4 regions of the Paenibacillus sp. sg306046 genome follow, and region 3 is predicted to be linked to each of the others. Evidence: riboswitches for the same ligand, from Rfam matches in the RefSeq annotation. Region 3 holds a riboswitch; each other region holds the start of a gene.
What was found. Region 3 has a riboswitch for cyclic di-GMP ahead of AC6ROY_RS16865 (hypothetical protein). Riboswitches for the same ligand answer to the same signal wherever they lie in the genome.

Region 1 (4,211 bases), on a different contig from region 3:
GGGGATGCTCGTTACGCCGATTTCACCTTGATGGCGGGCCACAATTTCCTTGCAGATCGCCAGCCCGAGGCCGCTGCCCGCCGATCCCTGCCGATGACCGGCAATCCGGTAACGGCGCTTGAAAATGTGGGGAAGCTCTGCTTCCGGGATTCCGCTGCCGGAATCGGTCACATGAATGACCACATGGCTGACAGGAGACTCATCGCCGGGCCTGAGTTCCGTCCAGATTCGAATGACACCCTCTCCGGGGGTGTATTTGACTGCATTGGAAATCAGGTTGGCGAACACGCGCTCGAACCGGAACCGGTCAAGCCTCGCTAGCAGCTCCTGACCCGCGGGAAGCGAGTACTGCGGCTCCTCCCACAGCAGCGTTATCCCCTGCGCGGCCGTCTCGGCGGCGTAGCGGTAGCTCAGCTGACGCAGAAAGGGCAGGAGCGGCGTCTCCGCCAGCTCAAGCTGAATTTCGCCTGTTTTCAACTGGCTCAGCTCAATGACGTTGTCGATCAGCTTCTCCAGCAGCAGGCTGCGCTCATAAATGCGGCCGGCGTACGCCGGCGCCTCCTGCGCGGGAATAACAGCCGTCTTGATCGCCTTGGAGAAGCCCTTAATCGCTGTAATCGGGGTAGTCAAATCATGGTACACCTCAGCCAGCAAGGCGCTGCGAATCGCCTCGATCCGGCTCAGCTCCTGATTTCCGCGCTCCAGCTGCAGATTGAGCTCCTGCAAGGAGGAGGTGCGCTGCCGGATTGTCTCCTCCTGCGAAGCGATGACCTGATTCAGCTCCGTGGACAGCAGCTCCGAACGGGTAACCGCTCTTGTGAAGAGCAGGGATAAATTCAGCAGCTGCGTCAGCAGAAAGAACAGCAGCCCGAACGGAACGAGACCGCCCAGCGATACGAATCCGGTATAATACAAAATTTCGTGGATAACAGCGGCAAAAAAGACGACAAAGCCAAGCATGTTGAAGCGCGACCCCGTTCTTCTGCCAAGCGCAGCGCGGATGTAGACGTACATCACATAAATAAATACGGGCAGCAGCAGCACGATAATGTAAGGAAGCATCAGCTTTGTATATACAAGAGCCGGCATGACCAGCACAAATGCACCGAACCCGCCGAGGCCGACGGCAAAAAAGGGAAGCAGACGGCCTGCCGCTTCATGCGGGTATTGCTTGTTGACAAATGCCGCCAGACTGCCGATTGTGACGATTTCCGACAAGTATTCCAGCTTCACCCCCCATTCCCAGGACAGTCCCGGCAGCAGAACGTAAATGAACGATTCTCCCAGCAGCGACGACCGGATGCAGATCGCCAGACAGATCAGGCCAAACCATAGAGCGGCGCCCTCCTGCTTGCGAAACAGGTAGAGAAACATCGAGAAGAGCGTCATCAGCAGCAGGCAGCCGGTCAGAAACGTCCACACCATAACCCGGTTTCTGTGCAACGAGGAAATGCTCTCCGCATCCCCCAATTCGAGACTTTCCCAGATTCCCCCTGTGCGCTGATTAAAGTTGGCAACCTGAATCACCAGCTCGTTGTCCCCCGGGCGCGGCACGAAAAAGTACACCCTCGGATAGCTTCTCGGCACCGTAAGCGCAGCCGTCTCCCCGACAACCCCGTTGGCTTCTGCAGGCACGCCGTTAACCCATAGCCGGTAGGCGCTCGCGATATTATTGACATACAGGCCGAGCGGCTGGCCGGCCGTCTCAACGGACAGCTGGAAGCTCAGCCGGTAAGTCGCGTAGCCTTCATTGGACAGGGGTTGTCCGGCCGCTGTATAAGCCGACCATTGCGCGGGAACGGATACGCTCAAGGCGTGTCCGGGCGCAGCGGAACCGGCGGCAAAATCGTCCGGCGCAAGCAAATGCCCCCAATACAGCTCCCAGGGCCCGTTCAAGGTCACCGTGCTTCCCTCGTAAGGGCTCCACTGCCGCAGGTCCTGAGACGGCGGTCCGTCGGTTGCCCCGGCCGACATAGGCGCGCCGCACAAGCCAATAAGCATGACGAGCAGATATGCTACGAATTTCATCATCGTTAATTCCCCAGCCTTATACAGCAGCAGACTCATAGACGCGAGCAAGCGTCCGCCAATCTGCGTTGTAATCGTATAGCATTTCAAGGGGTATTATCGGCAAACGCGGGGCGGATTTCAAGCAGAATCGGGTGGCCCCCCTTATTATGTGATGTACATCACAAAAACAGAAATTTATGGAGGCATACCGGGTAAAATCGTTTACTGTCGAGATTTGTCGTTATATAATTAAGCAAGTTACATCCACACACAAACAGAATAGTTAGCGAAAAGGCAAACCCGTCGAAAGGCGGGGACGCAAAGCTTCGGGTCTAAGGCTGGACAAGCTAAGGCGGCCGGATTACCGAATGTGGAAGGGCTCTGCGCATACACATCCAGTCAATTCGGACTGGCTTTTTTATTTCCTCCGGGGTGAACACCCTGCCGTCGACGAATAACCCGCTGGCCGAACAACTATAACTTAACGAAAATGAGTGATCCTATTGAAGCTATCCGTAAAAAGCAGTGTAATCACGACACTTCTAATGGCACTGGCCTTAAGCAGCGTATCCTATCTAGGCTATCATAAAGCAAAAAATGTGCTGGAGCGCAACTTCCAGGACCAGGCGGCCCAGCAGCTAAGCTCCGTCCAAAACTATATTGATATTTGGATTCAGGGAGCGCAGAACAAATACAAGGCGTTGAGCCAATCCGATGACTTGCGGAGCAATAACATTCCTAAAATACTCGCCTACAGCTCGCGTATGACGGAGATTACGAATAATCCGGATGAATTTGCATTTATTGACCGGAACGGAAAGCTTTATTTGCCGGGAGCAACCGTTGACGTGAAGGATTATCCTCATTTCCAAAAAGCGATCCAGGGTGAAACCGTGACAGTAGACCCGGTCGGCTCCAAGTCTCCCGGCGTAGAGGGCACTCCGATTGTTTTAACTGCAACTCCTGTCAAAAATGATCAAGGCACGATCGTAGGGGTCAGCAACGGAGGTCAGCCGATACAAGACTTAATCAATCTGATTTCCAAAGTGAAATTGGGCCAGACAGGTCATGCGATCGTGTTTACGAAGGACGGAACCATTGTGGCTAGCGAGAACAAGGAAGACACCCTGCAGAAGAAAATAGCCGACTTCCAAAACGAGACGCTGACTAAAATTGTACAAGACAGCATCAACGGAAGCACCGGTATTGCAGAAGCCGTGGTGAATGGCGTGGACAACATGATCGTTTATGGCAAATCGAACTCGATGGATTGGGGAATTGCCATTCTCGTTCCCAAAAGCGAAGCCTACGCCGAGGCGAATGCTTTGCTGCGCTTCTCCATTATGGTGACGATCGTTTCCCTCCTCGTTTCCGCCGGGATCATTTACACGGTCATGCGTAAAACGCTACAACCGCTTTCCGTTATGAACGAGAAGCTGAAGGGACTGGCCTCCAGCGAAGGAGATTTGACCTCCAGACTTGCCGTCGAAACGAACGACGAAATCGGAGAGCTTTCCCAAAGCTTTAATAAAATGCTGGAGAACCTGCAAGGCTTGATCCGCACCATCCTGGAGAAGGGACAGGTTGTCGCCCATTCAACGACCAGCCTGCTGGGCAACGTGGATCAGCTGTCGTCTACAGTCCAGCAAACCACGGCAAGTATCCAGCAGACGAACCACGGCCTGCAAAGTCAAATGTCGGGATATGAGCGCAATCTGTCGCTAGTCGGGGAAATTGGGGAACGTGTATACGGTATTGTGGGGACCTCGAATCAAACATCCGATATGTCCGCAAATGCTTCAGCGGAAGCCAAGTCCGGAAACCAGTCGGTTATCGGCTTGGCTAGCCAGATGGATTTTATTCACGAGACTGTACATGCGGCGGCAGAAAACATAAAACGGTTAGGCGAGCGTTCAGAGGAAATCGGCAGCATTACTTCGCTGATTACGACGATTGCCTCCCAAACGAACCTTTTGGCCCTCAATGCGTCGATTGAAGCGGCCAGAGCGGGCGAGCATGGCCGAGGCTTTGCCGTCGTAGCTGCTGAAATCCGAAAGCTTGCGGAACAATCGACCGACTCGGCCGGCCAAATTGCCCGGCTCATCAACGAGATCCAGGGCGACACCTTCCATGCTGTTCAAAGTATGACGAAAGGTACTGCTGAGGTGATCGTAGGGATGGAGCAAGTGAAGGAAGTGGGC
Region 2 (4,211 bases), on a different contig from region 3:
GACGTGACGAAGCAAGGGCTGACGCTGGAGGAATACATGAACAAGGGCGTTCCGGCTACCAATCCGAAAAACTAGGTCCTTCGGCCCAAGCATGGCAAAAAACCTTGATGCTCGCTCCACCTGGGGGCGATGTCAAGGTTTTTTGACGTTTTGTCAGGCTCAAACATCCTCGTACCGTGCAAATACCGCCGCCTGGCCGCAGCGGACCCCCGTTTCATCCAGCACATTCCATACGGTAGCTTCCGCGATCATAAACCTGCGGCCGCTGCCCGAAATACGTATTCCACTATAAGAACTGACGAAGCCCTTCTCCCGCACGTTCCGCATAAACACCTCACGTACGTCCTGCTCCATCGGCTCGGCCGTCAGCCGGGAGGGCATGCTTGTAAATGCCGCCCAGTCCAGCTCCCAAAGCTGCAGCGCCAGCTTGCTGCCAAAGTTCAGAACCGGGTCGGCTTCCATCCCGTGCGACAGCACGTAAAGCGGAGCATGGAACAATCGCTCGGCCGCCGTCTGCGGGTCCCCCTCCTCCAATAGCATACGGCCAGTCCAGTGCCGGTAGCTGTTTATCACACGAAGCGCGTGTTCATTGGTCGCGCCCACTCCCGTTCGCAGGGATTCCATCACCCGGCCTCCTTAATCCTCAATTCATCCTCAAGTCATCTTCAATTCATCGCAGCAGCCATTTTTTCACCAAGCAAACCGGTTCCTGCAATCCTAACAGCATCCATCCGCAAAAAACTCCACATGCCTTCCGCACAGGGAGCCTGTCCCTTCTTGCCCTTCCTTATAACGAACGCCAAGCCGCCCTAATACGTCTTTTCAACGTGATACGCTGCTGCGTTTTTCGCAAAGGTCCGGCTGACGCTGCCTGCATCGACCGTAAGGTCTACCGTCAGCCATTGTCCGTCCAAATAAACTTCATTCCATGCATGGTACTCCTGCACATTTTCCGATGTGCCCATCTGCAGCTTCGTTGGAATGCCTATACTGCGACTCATCGCTGCGAACAGCGAAGCGTAATCGTAGCAAATGCCTTTCTCAGCCGCAAGCACCTTGTCCAGCTCCGGCAAATAATCGGCTGCTACCGTCGCCGCCAGCTCGAAATCGTATACCATCGTATTAACGATGTAATCATAAATGGCCTGCGCCTTCTCGCGGTCCGTCTCTTTATGCAGCGTCAGCTCGCCGGCTTTGTCACGTACCGCTTGTGCGCCACTCCAATTTATATTTTGAATCGAGTTCAGGTAGACGCTTGTCTCCGCTTGCAGCTGAAGCTCAATCGAATCGCTGAGTACCGGTTTGTACGTATTGCCCGCCACCTGCTCCAGCACCGAAACGCGATACGCGCCATTGCCAATCTGCAGCGGGAAAAAGACTTCCTTTCCATCAGCAGCCAAATTGTACGTGTAGGTGATGCCGTCCTTGGCAACCATCAGCTTGGTTGCGGCGGCAGAAGCCGCCGTATACGTAATGCCGATCGCCCCATGCTCCAGCTTGGCGGCGCTTAGCCAAGAGCTTGAATCAGGCTTGGCCACCGCAAGCGGCGCATACATCGTGAATAAACTGAATATCAGAACAAAAGCTACCCATCGTCGCATCCTGCTGAACCCCCTTCGGTAGCTGGCTGCCTGCTTCCAAGGAAGTGAAGGCCCTGTAGCTTTGCGTCCCTGCCTTTCGACAGGTTTGCCGTTTATCGTGTGCGGCTTAATTTGAGATTAACATACTCTTTGGAAAATACAAGCCCTCAAGTAATGAAACCGGCTACCCTCCGACCAGAACAAATGCAGTCCAAGCTGAGCTAGAGAGAGATTCGTTTGGGAAGCTGACTTACCTTTACACCGCTGCCTCAGCTCGAAAGCTCATGCCCCGTCACCCAGAGATGATGGGTCACCTTTGGCCCGCCCGTAGTCGGCATATAATCCACCCGGTATACCGTCGTTTGCTGCGCTGAGTCAATCGTCGCCTCCGCTCCCTTCATCCCTTGCATATGGTCGGCGTGTAAAATAACCTTTGCTCCCGGTGAATACGGTTGCTGGGCTGCCGCTGCGATTTCCTCGTGAACCACCCACTGATGGTTGGTTACACGTTGTCCGCCGGTAAGCGGCGTGTACGAAACAGCATACACGGTCGTTGTATACGCCCCCGTGATCGTCGCTGTAGCGCCATTCATTCCTTCCATATGTGCGACTTTCATCACCGCCTGGCTTCCGACCTTGTAAGCGGGAGCCGTTGCGTTGTGCATGCCGGCAGGCAGCTCACTTGAACCGGAATGGTCCATTGCCGAATGATTGGTGCTCGCCTGACTGGATGGCGCATGACTTGCACCGCCCGTCTGGGTGACCGCTGCAGAACCTTGCTTCGTTGCCTGAGCTCCGCAGCCGCTTAACGCAAGCACGGCTGCAGCCCCGATCAAAGCAACTTGTTTGTTTATAAGGATTCGCCCCTTCAAAGTAAACCTCTCCTTTTTGATCCGTATGGATTAGCTGGATGTTCATTCCGCTGCTGCCTGTAGACAACACCTTACATACAATACCCCCCAATCGTATACTCTATACCAAAAAACGGTACAATGAAATGCTGACCGGCCGTTTTATAGCTCTGTACACATTTATCGCTTTACAACTCGCCGTGCAGCCCTGTTTGTCATATGACAAAACCATGACAGTCTTCAACATCCCCACGGTATCTCCAGCTTTTCGCGCTGTCTGCCGCCCCTCCTGTACTAAGCTGAACGGTCAAAACGCCAAAAGCTGCGTACTCCCGGTTTTGAGGGTACGCAGCTGCTTAGCGAAGCTTCTTTTTTCTTTTGGATGCTTTGGGTGCTGTAACGTCAGTTTTTTGACAATCAGTTGATAAATTTCAGATATTGCAGCATACGCTTGAGCATGACGGTGCCCTGAGCCCGCGAAGCATTTTCTTTTGGAGCAAATGTGGTGTCCGTCATCCCTTGCACAATCCCCGCCTTCATCGACTTCGCTACGGCATCCTTCGACCAGGAAGAGATGGAGCCGACGTCAGAGAACTTGTCCAGCATACTGGAATCCAACGCAACCTCTTTGTCGGATACGGTTAACGCTCGGACCAGCATTGTGACCATTTGCTCCCGGGTAATCATTGCATTCGGTTGGAACGTGCCGTCCTCGTAGCCTTCGATGAGACCCGCTTGCTGCGAAGCCCCCACCGAGCCTGCGAACCAGTCTTTGGCCGCGATATCCTTGAAGCCCTCAGGCTGCACTTCCGCAAGTCCCAGGGAACGAACCAGCAGAGCGGCAAACTCGGCTCTTGTGATCAAGCTGTCAGGGGCGAACGTTGTCTCCGAGACGCCATTGACGATCAGCTTGCTCGCCAATGTTTCTACGTCTGTTTTGGCCCAATGGCTCGACAAATCACCGAAGGTTTTAGGGTTGTGAATAACTGTGTAAATACTGTTTCCTTTGCGATACAAGACAGCCTTGGAACCGTCAAATACGGTCGGCACCGGGCGATAGGTGTTCGTATTCGGATCGACCCATACCCCTGTCGACGTAGCAGGATCAGCGGTCTGCGGAAGATGCACGGTGTGCGCAATATACGTGCTGAACCGGTTGATTTCCTGGCTTTGTCCGTTGCTCGCGACCACAGATACGGTGAACTCCACAGGGGCAGCCAGCGCATCCGCGCCTAGCTGAGCGGCGAAAGCGTTGGCCGCTTCGGCTGCTGCGCCCTGAAGCTTATTGACGACGATGCTTACCTTCACATCCGGGACAGTCACACCCATCTGCTGAGCAATCGCGGCAACATCAATTTGGTTGACAGGAAGCTCATAATCCCCCGCCTGGGTACGAAGCTGGAGCGTTGCCTGGGCGTTTTTGGAGCCGAGCAAGGCCACGGTTTCAGGCGCAAGCTCCACCTTCACGACAGAAGCGGCAGCCTTGACCTCCAATGAAAATACGGACGTGGCCGAGGTTGCTTTGGCAACCAGCTCCGTAATTTGGGCTGCATCGAAGGTAACGGCTACCTCGTTCCCTGTTACCGTTTCTCTGGCCGACTCTGTCAAAGCGACGACGGGTCGGGACGACGGAGTCGTGGTGCCCGTATTCGGTGTGGCCGGGCTGCCTCCTCCGCCCGTAGTTCCGCCACCGCCACCGCCCCCACCGGTCGATGTGCTTCCAATTTCGACGGTTCTAATAGCAAACTCGCCTGCACCGCTTCCATATCCGGCAATCAGC
Region 3 (4,211 bases):
GGCATCCGCGTGGATTATTTCTATGTGCCGGAGGAAGGCTTCGCCGTTACGAATCCAAGCAAGGGGAATCACGGGGACCATTGATCAGGCCGCGCTAAGAAAGGAATGCCGGATGGCTAACGATATACGGGTTTGCGACAAATGCAAGCATATGAAAATGAAAACAGCGGTGTCCAAGCTGCAAAAGCTGGCGCCCGACGCTGACATCAAGGTGGGCTGCAAGTCGTATTGCGGCCCCTGCTCGCGCTTCGCGTTTATTTTTATCAACGGCCGGTATGTGACCGGCAAAACCGAAGACGAGGCAATTGAAAAAGCAAGCAAATATGTAAAGAAGCAATGATTTATTCTCACTGATTCGCGTATCTCCGGGGCCAGCCGCTCCGGGGATTTTTTTATTTCAGGGCTTCGATCAGAAGCTTTCCTCACTGCTCTATTTTGGAAATTGAAAGGAATGTTCCAGCGATATTTTCAAAAAAGCTGTCCAGAACCGCGCCCATCCTGTATAATAACTCTCAATCTATTTTTTACCTCAGGTTAATAAAAGGAGTTAAGTCGTATGCTGGCGTCCCTGTTGGATCAAAGCCGGGTCCGGGCAGTCCGGTTCTGGAAAAATTATCACCCGATTGTCCATGTGCTGCTTGTCGGGACGGTGCTTGCGCGTACCGCGTCTTCGATGAGCATGCCTTTCCTGGCCATTTATCTGGCGCGGGAATCGGCACTGAGCCCTGTGCTGATCGGCCTGATCATCGGTTCAGGCTCGCTTGCAGGCACCTTTGGCGGTTTTATCGGCGGCGCGCTGTCCGATCGGCTCGGGCGCAAGCTGATCATGATGATTGCGCTGTGCGGCTGGGTGCTCGTGTTCGGCGGCTTCGCACTTGCAAAAGCGCCGATCGTGTTCATGCTGCTGAATATGCTGAACGGGCTGTGCCGTTCGTTGTACGAGCCGGTATCCCAGGCGCTGATGGCGGACGTAACGCCCAAGGAGAAGCGGCTGCGTGTATTTTCGTTGCGGTATCTGGCGATTAATATCGGCGTGGCGATCGGCCCGCTCCTTGGCGCGCTGCTCGGCACACTGGAGGCGTGGCTGCCGTTTCTGATTACGGCCTGTCTGTATCTCCTGTATACGATTATGCTGTACGCGCTGCTGCAGGCATGCGGGATCAGTCGGATTGATGGTGAGAACCGCAGCGGTTTGACGGTGGGCGCAGCCTGGAAGGTTATCCGCCATGATCGTATATTCCGCTACTATATCGGCGGCGGCATTATCGCGGCAATCGGTTATTCGCAGATGATGGCGACCTTATCGCAATATGTATCGGAAAGCGTGGCAGATGGCGCGCTGCTGTTTGCCTGGCTGATGAGCCTCAATGCGGTGACGGTTGTGCTGCTTCAGGTGCCGCTGAGCCGCTGGGCGGAGAAACGAGATCCGCTGAAGGCGATTATGGCGGGCGGCCTCCTGTTTGCGCTGGGCGATATCGGATATGCGCTGGCTGACAACATGGCGCTGTTTATGCTGTCGATGTTTGTGTTTTCGCTGGGGGAAATTTTGAACTATCCGGCGGCCAATGTGCTGATTGACCGGCTTGCGCCGGACGGCATGCGCGGGACGTATTACGGCGCGCAGTCGATGGCGAATCTGGGCCACTTTATCGGGCCTGTGATCGGCGGCTATTTGCTGGCGCAGTGGGGAGGCGGACCTATGTTTACGACCATCGCAGCGGTTACGCTTGCCGGCCTGTATTTGTATTGGAGGGGCTTTCAACTCCACGAAATGATTCGAAAGTCCTTATATGCGGGGAGAAATTAGTTACAAAGCAGGATGCGACTGCTGTTGCCGATCTCTTATTCTTATACTAATCAGGAAGCTTGATCTTTCTGAATGCGGCAACAAGGAAGACACATACGTTACCATACGATTCGAACGTACCCGATAAGGGCAAACCGGGCGAAAGCCTGCGGACGCAAAGCTACAGGGGCTTAGGCGCATGACATCAGGCGCGATGCCAGCCAGCTTCCGAAGGAACGGAGCGATTCTTGAGCGATAGGGAGAAACGACTCTTGTGCCGGGACCACGGGAAGTCGTTTGTTGGCGTAGACGGCAGAGAGGACGTGTAATGTTGGAGCAAGGACGCAGCATCATGAGCAAGCAGGGCTTTTACACGAAAATCGGTAAGGATTTTATCGGTCTGTTTTTGTCGAAGGAAGGTCCCAAGCTGTTTGTCAATAAAGAGGTGTATGAGCTGACAAGCCCGGACTGGGATGTGGAAATGGTGCGGGGGCGCAGCCGCCAGCTGCTGACGTTTTATTGGCAGGGCGATGTCAAGCTGTCGATTCAATGTGAAGCGCATCATGACTGGTTTTTGCCGCTGTTTGACTACCTGGTGTGCAGGCCGCAGCGGCTCAAAGCAGGCTTATGATCTGTGTTTGGAAGCTTGCAATCAGCAGCTTGATTTAGCAAGCTGCAGCAGAAGAAAATGATCGTCATCAGCAGCCGCCCGGTCGGCCGCTCCGGAGCTTGCAGTTGTGCGGGATTTCAGGAGACGGCGGACTGCGGCTTGCAGCGGCGGTCTTTTTTTGTTGCGAGTCGGCTGCGGCGGTATTGTGTGACGGAGTAGCAGGGCTTATAATGGAGCTAGAATCTTTATGTAGTTCTAGAGAGCTATTACGGGAGGACTCCATGCGACTGATTACGCGTTCTGATTTTGACGGTTTGGTATGTGCAATGCTGTTCAAAAAGCTCGGTATGATTGACGAGATGAAGTTTGTTCATCCGAAGGATATGCAGGATGGCATTGTCGAAGTGACGAAGGATGATATTTTGGCCAACGTGCCGTTTGTTCCGGGCTGCGGCCTCTGGTTTGACCACCACTCCAGCGAATTGGAGCGTACGGGCGAGCAGGTACAATTTGAAGGCGAGGTACGGGTTGCGCCAAGCGCAGCGCGCGTCGTTTATGATTATTACGGCGGTCGCGACAAGTTCGGCGCCGGTCTCGATGACATTATGGCTGGCGTAGACAAGGCTGATGCCGCTCAATTCAGCGCGGATGATATTCTCCGGCCAAGGGGCTGGGACTTGCTGTCCTTCATTATGGACGCCCGCACAGGCTTGGGTCGCTACCGCGACTACCGGATCAGCAACTATCAGCTGATGGAGGAGCTGGTGGATCATTGCGCGCATATGGGCATTGATGATATTTTGCTGCTGCCTGACGTACAGGAGCGTGTGAAGCGTTATTTCGAGCTGGATCAGGAATACCGCGCGATGCTCGCCCAATATACCCGGGTCGACGGCAACGTCATCATCACCGACCTGCGTAATGTGGAGACGATTTACCCGGGCAACCGGTTTATGGTATATGCGTTGTATCCGGAGCAAAATATTTCGATCTGGATCGTCGATGGCAGGAACAAGCAAAACTGCGTGTTCGCTTGCGGACACAGCATCATTGCCCGTACGTCGCAGACGGATGTCGGCGCGTTGATGCTGGAGCATGGCGGCGGCGGGCACCGGGCTGCCGGCACATGCCAGATCGCGTATGAGCAGGCGGATGAAGTGCTGCAAGTGCTTGTCGATACGATGAAGCGGAACGGTTGATTGCAGCAGCTTGAAGTACAGCGGTTGCTGCTGCCGCCAGCGCCGGGCACGAGGTGAATCGGGCGGGATAACAGCATGACCGTGCGGTTCAAAAACAAGTACCCCGAAGGGCTCCGAGCAGGAGCCCTTCGGGGTACTGTTTGTTTGTGGAGGGTTACTATCCATCGCGTGGCGGCCTGCGGTTAGTTGCCGCGGGGTGGCTGTCCGCCGCCCGGCTGTCCGCCGTCCTTGCGCCAGCCGTACAAGCCTCCCGGCGCGAAAAACTGAAACAGGTTACATTCGATCCGTCCGTTAAACAGCTTGCGTTTTTTGTCCGCGTGGCGGCCGGTGTAATGCTCCAACTGCTTGCTTGGACTGAGCAGATAGGCCGACCAGGTCGGCAGCTGCTTGTGCATGTGGCCGAACTGGCGCAGCGCGCGCTCGACCTCGGTGGAATCGCCGAGCCGTTCGCCGTAAGGCGGATTGGTGATCAGGCAGCCGTATTCGCCGCTTGGCAGCGCTTTGCTGACAGGGCTGACTTTAAATGAAAGATCGTTGGCCAGCCCCGCCGCTTTGGCTGCGGCCAGCGCAACCTCGATAGCGGTTCCGTCAATGTCGGAGCCGCCGATTTGCAGCG
Region 4 (4,211 bases), on a different contig from region 3:
CCTTCTGTACGAACGGATTGCCTTCCGTATCAGCAACTTCCGCCTCGCTGACATTGGCCGCATACAGCACCGGCTTCATCGTCAGCAGATGCAGGTCGCGAATCAGCAGCCTCTCCTCATCGTTCAGCTCTACGCTGCGCGCAGGCTTGTCATTGTAGAGAGCCTCCTTGATCCGCTCCAGGCACTCGACTTCCTGGGCGTACTTTTTGTCGCCGCCCTTCATGTTTTTACGGGAGCGGTCGATCCGCTTATCGACGGAATCCACGTCGGCGAGAATCAGCTCCAGATTGATCGTCTCGATATCGCTGATCGGATCAACTCCGCCGGATACATGCGTAATGTTCTCATCCTGGAAGCAGCGAACGACATGCACAATGGCATCGACCTCGCGGATATGCGCCAGAAACTTGTTGCCGAGTCCTTCGCCTTGGCTCGCGCCTTTTACGAGACCGGCGATATCAACAAATTCAAAGGCTGTCGGCACAATATTTTTCGGCTGCACAATGTCGGCCAGCTTGGCCAGACGCTCATCCGGCACCTCAACGACACCGACATTCGGATCAATCGTACAGAACGGATAGTTGGCTGATTCCGCACCAGCCTGCGTAATCGCATTAAACAGCGTTGACTTGCCGACATTCGGCAGCCCGACGATTCCACAAGACAAACCCATATATAGACAACTCCTTAACAGATAGAGCTTGTTCAACAAGCCCTCAGTTTAATCACTTCATCTGAACCTATCCATGAACGAAAGCGAAAATCTAATCCTGACATTCTATTATATCCTATAATTGCGGTCTGTGTCATCCCGTATCATCCGAAAACACAAATACCCCCTTTCCCCGGAAAGAAGGTATCCGTTGCGCCTGCGGCTTGCAAGCTCCAGTCACAAGTGACCTACGACCGCTACGAATTGCAAATTACTTGAAAATACGTCTGACTCTGGCCGATTCCTTGGAAGTAAAATGCTGCTCTACCTGCTTCTTCAGTACGAAGGCCCGCAATGCATTTACCTTATCTGTCGGAATATCGACGTAACGCGCTCCGTAATAGACGCCGGATTCACCAGGCTCCGACCTGACGATTTCCAGCAAGCACGCAATTTCGAACCCCAGGTTCAGCTTGACCTCGGCGCGCATCGTGGCGTCCAGCTTCAGATCGGCCTGCAAAAAAAAGCCGATTCCGCTGACACTTACATTGCGAATCTCCAATGGCAGCTCCTCTTGAAGCTCCGGCCCGCCGCCATTCTCGTGACGGACAGCCAGCAGATGACCGCTCTGCTCCACATCAATCCGCGGATTTTCGCGTTTTTCGGCGAAACGCTTCTGATTCGCAGGAGGATTGATCAGCATAAGCGCCTCATGGTCCTTCGCTACGACCGTCGATTGAAACGTGTAAATTCCGCCTGGCGAATACACCGTAATTTTCACCGCATCGCCCAGATCAAACGCTTTGTACTCCGACATTTCAATTTCGAGGATATCCCCTTCGGCATACGTGAGAACTCCTGTCGAGACAAACTCTTTCTTCTCGACAACGGTACGGCTGTTCAGCAGGATGCCGCTAGTGGCTCTGTAGGCTTCTTGCGTGTACTCGTAGGAAATCTTGCCGTTTTTGGCCGCTTTGGACATGGCTGACCGCCCTCTCCTTCTCCCTGTTCCCTGTTTGCAGACAACAAAAAAGCCGATTCTCAAATGCCGAGACTCAGCCTGCTCACCGGTACGTTGCGTACATTCGGCGGCCAGGCTGCCATAGCCTCTATCACCAGAGGACCTTAGACCCTAAGCTTTGCGTCCCTGCCTTTCAACAGGTTTGCCAGAAACAAACGAACGAACCAGACGTTATAACTATGGTATCCCCCAGAAATTGGGTATAAATACCTATTAATAATTCTTATTATAGGAGGTTCCCTGCAAACTGGCAACTTTAATTTGGGCGAAAATTTGAAAAAAAATCATTCACAATTGCCGCATGTCTGTGGATAAGTTTTCCCTATAGCTGAAGGCTTGCTTGTACCGCTTGATTTATCTACAATGGATACGGGAAATTCACTGGCTATCCACAACGTTATCCACAGCTTGTGCGTAACGAATGCTTGTTCGATTTCATGAATTTATTGTAAAAGAGGTGGGCCGATTGGATGACCTACACATCCATCAGTCATTTATGCAGGCAGCTATAGAGGAAGCCCGGAAGGCCGAACGGCTGAATGAAGTTCCGATTGGCGCAGTCATCGTCAAGGATGGGGAAATTATCGGACGGGGCTACAATGTCCGCGAAACAGCCAAAGACCCGCTCGGCCATGCAGAGCTGATTGCCATCAAGCAAGCGAGCGAGCATCTGGACGCCTGGCGGCTGCTCGGCTGTACGTTATACGTCACGCTGGAGCCATGCCCGATGTGTGCCGGGGCGATCGTCCAAGCGCGGATTCCGCTCGTGGTGTTCGGCACAACGGACCCTAAAGCAGGCTGTGCCGGTACGTTGATGAATTTATTGCAGGAAGAACGCTTTAATCATCGGGTCGAGCTTATTCCTAACGTGCTGCAGGTCGAATGCGCCAGCCTGCTCACCCAATTTTTCCGCCGTCTGCGCGGCAGGGCATAGCCAATCAGACAGCAGCGCCTGCCATGGACCCCGACCCATATCGTCAGTTCTGCTCTGTAGCCAGCCAGCTGCTGCTGCCCCTTCCGCCTGTCCAGCTCCCGCCTCCATTCTGCCTGATCTCACTCCATACACGCCGCTCTGCGCCTGTGCAGGCTGTCTACGGGCGCGGCGGCTTGCCGCGGCCTCGAAGCAAGCGAAACCCGCCGCCGATCAACAGCAAGCACACGATAAAGGTCTGAAAATAACTGTAGTAAAAATGCATCACTCTGGACTGCACATAATCAGGCACCCACAACCCCAGCGTGTTCACTAAAACTTGGTCAATCAAGTAATAGACGCCTAAGCCGAGCAATGCGAAGCCAAGCAAGCGCTGCCGTTCGGCCAGCCATTCAAGCAGCGGCGTATCCACGAGCGGCTCACGCCCCAATTTGGAGATGTGCTGGAGCGAATCGAAAAAGCTGTAGAACCATAAAATCGGGATGACAAACAGGAACAGCGACAGCCGCAGCGCGTCCAGAAAATACATCCCGAACAGAAAGGCGGCCATAAACTGCAAGCCGCGCTTTTGCAGCCCGATATACATATGGCCTGCGCCCGGAAAAATCGAAAGCAGAACAGCCAAGGTTTTATTTTTTTTGCCGGCCTCGCGTCCCTCCTGAAAATCCTCGAAGAATGTACGGTCTACAAGCGCTTCTCCCCGGTCACGCTTATTCAGCTGCTGCACGCAATCGAACATCGCGTACAGCCAAATAATCGGCAGTGCTCCAAGCAGCACCAGAAAATTCCTTTGTCCGGACATGACCGAAATAAACACCGTGATCATCGCCAATCCAAAAAACAAGCCGAGAAACGCCAGCCCGCGCTGCATCAACCCCAGATTGAAATGCCCCAAACCCGGCAGCAGCGACAGCAGCATCGTAAAATAACGGTCTCTCCCCGCCTGATCCCCATAGCTGGACGAAAACTCGCTCCCCTGGGCGTAGGCCGGTCCATATTCCCCGCCTCCGACGCTGGGTCCGCCATATCCCGCTTGCGCAGCATAAGCCCGATTGACAATCCTCACCATATCTATCAGATTCAACAGCCAGACGAAGGCGGCCATGAGCAGCATGGCCAATGCAACATCTTCATGCCGGGATATCATAAGCAGAAACAACGCAATCAGAGACGGCCCTGCAAACATACCTCCGAAAAACAAGCCCTTCAAAATGCGGCCCATATACAGCTGGCCAAATCCGGGAATCATCGACAGGATCAAGGCAACCGCCGGGTTTTTAGGTCTATTCATCGTGCTTCCCTCTTCTTTCATCTTGTCTAGGTTTCGGTTGGAGCGTCGCAATCCATTCAACTGTCCGATCCATCATTTGCTCCGACAAGGACGGCGGACGAACAGCCTTAGGGCTTCCCTGTGCGGCATCCCAGGCTCTGGCTTGCTGAGTGAATACCTGGAATACACCCGAGCCCATCAGCAGCATCGTAACTGCGGCAGCCAAGGTGTAGTGAACCGCCGGATGACGCAGCCAGCCGCGACAAACCTCACGCCTCACGCCGCGTTTCGCTGCTGCCGAATCCGGGGATGCGGACGCAGGAATAGCGACCTCCAC

Region 1: linked by a shared signal. The riboswitch ahead of AC6ROY_RS09430 (methyl-accepting chemotaxis protein) and the one ahead of AC6ROY_RS16865 (hypothetical protein) in region 3 are both predicted to bind cyclic di-GMP.
Region 2: linked by a shared signal. The riboswitch ahead of AC6ROY_RS24785 (transglutaminase-like domain-containing protein) and the one ahead of AC6ROY_RS16865 (hypothetical protein) in region 3 are both predicted to bind cyclic di-GMP.
Region 4: linked by a shared signal. The riboswitch ahead of AC6ROY_RS15160 (PilZ domain-containing protein) and the one ahead of AC6ROY_RS16865 (hypothetical protein) in region 3 are both predicted to bind cyclic di-GMP.

The regions. Positions count from the first base shown of each region.
Region 1 is NZ_JCAMRT010000007.1:115,185-119,395, reverse strand. It holds gene AC6ROY_RS09435 (sensor histidine kinase) at 1-2,031, opposite strand, end outside; cyclic di-GMP riboswitch class I at 2,294-2,379, shown strand; gene AC6ROY_RS09430 (methyl-accepting chemotaxis protein) at 2,514-4,211, shown strand, end outside.
Region 2 is NZ_JCAMRT010000049.1:3,077-7,287, reverse strand. It holds gene AC6ROY_RS24795 (M15 family metallopeptidase) at 1-75, shown strand, start outside; gene AC6ROY_RS24790 (MEKHLA domain-containing protein) at 160-624, opposite strand; gene AC6ROY_RS24785 (transglutaminase-like domain-containing protein) at 810-1,601, opposite strand; cyclic di-GMP riboswitch class I at 1,616-1,701, opposite strand; gene AC6ROY_RS24780 (YdhK family protein) at 1,850-2,452, opposite strand; gene AC6ROY_RS24775 (S-layer homology domain-containing protein) at 2,849-4,211, opposite strand, start outside.
Region 3 is NZ_JCAMRT010000016.1:39,699-43,909, forward strand. It holds gene AC6ROY_RS16850 (iron-sulfur cluster assembly accessory protein) at 1-84, shown strand, start outside; gene AC6ROY_RS16855 (YuzB family protein) at 113-340, shown strand; gene AC6ROY_RS16860 (MDR family MFS transporter) at 557-1,807, shown strand; cyclic di-GMP riboswitch class I at 1,926-2,019, shown strand; gene AC6ROY_RS16865 (hypothetical protein) at 2,115-2,417, shown strand; gene AC6ROY_RS16870 (exopolyphosphatase) at 2,678-3,595, shown strand; gene AC6ROY_RS16875 (THUMP domain-containing class I SAM-dependent RNA methyltransferase) at 3,778-4,211, opposite strand, start outside.
Region 4 is NZ_JCAMRT010000013.1:159,257-163,467, forward strand. It holds gene ychF (redox-regulated ATPase YchF) at 1-673, opposite strand, end outside; gene AC6ROY_RS15160 (PilZ domain-containing protein) at 924-1,634, opposite strand; cyclic di-GMP riboswitch class I at 1,737-1,830, opposite strand; gene tadA (tRNA adenosine(34) deaminase TadA) at 2,140-2,607, shown strand; gene AC6ROY_RS15170 (hypothetical protein) at 2,765-3,895, opposite strand; gene AC6ROY_RS15175 (hypothetical protein) at 3,888-4,211, opposite strand, start outside.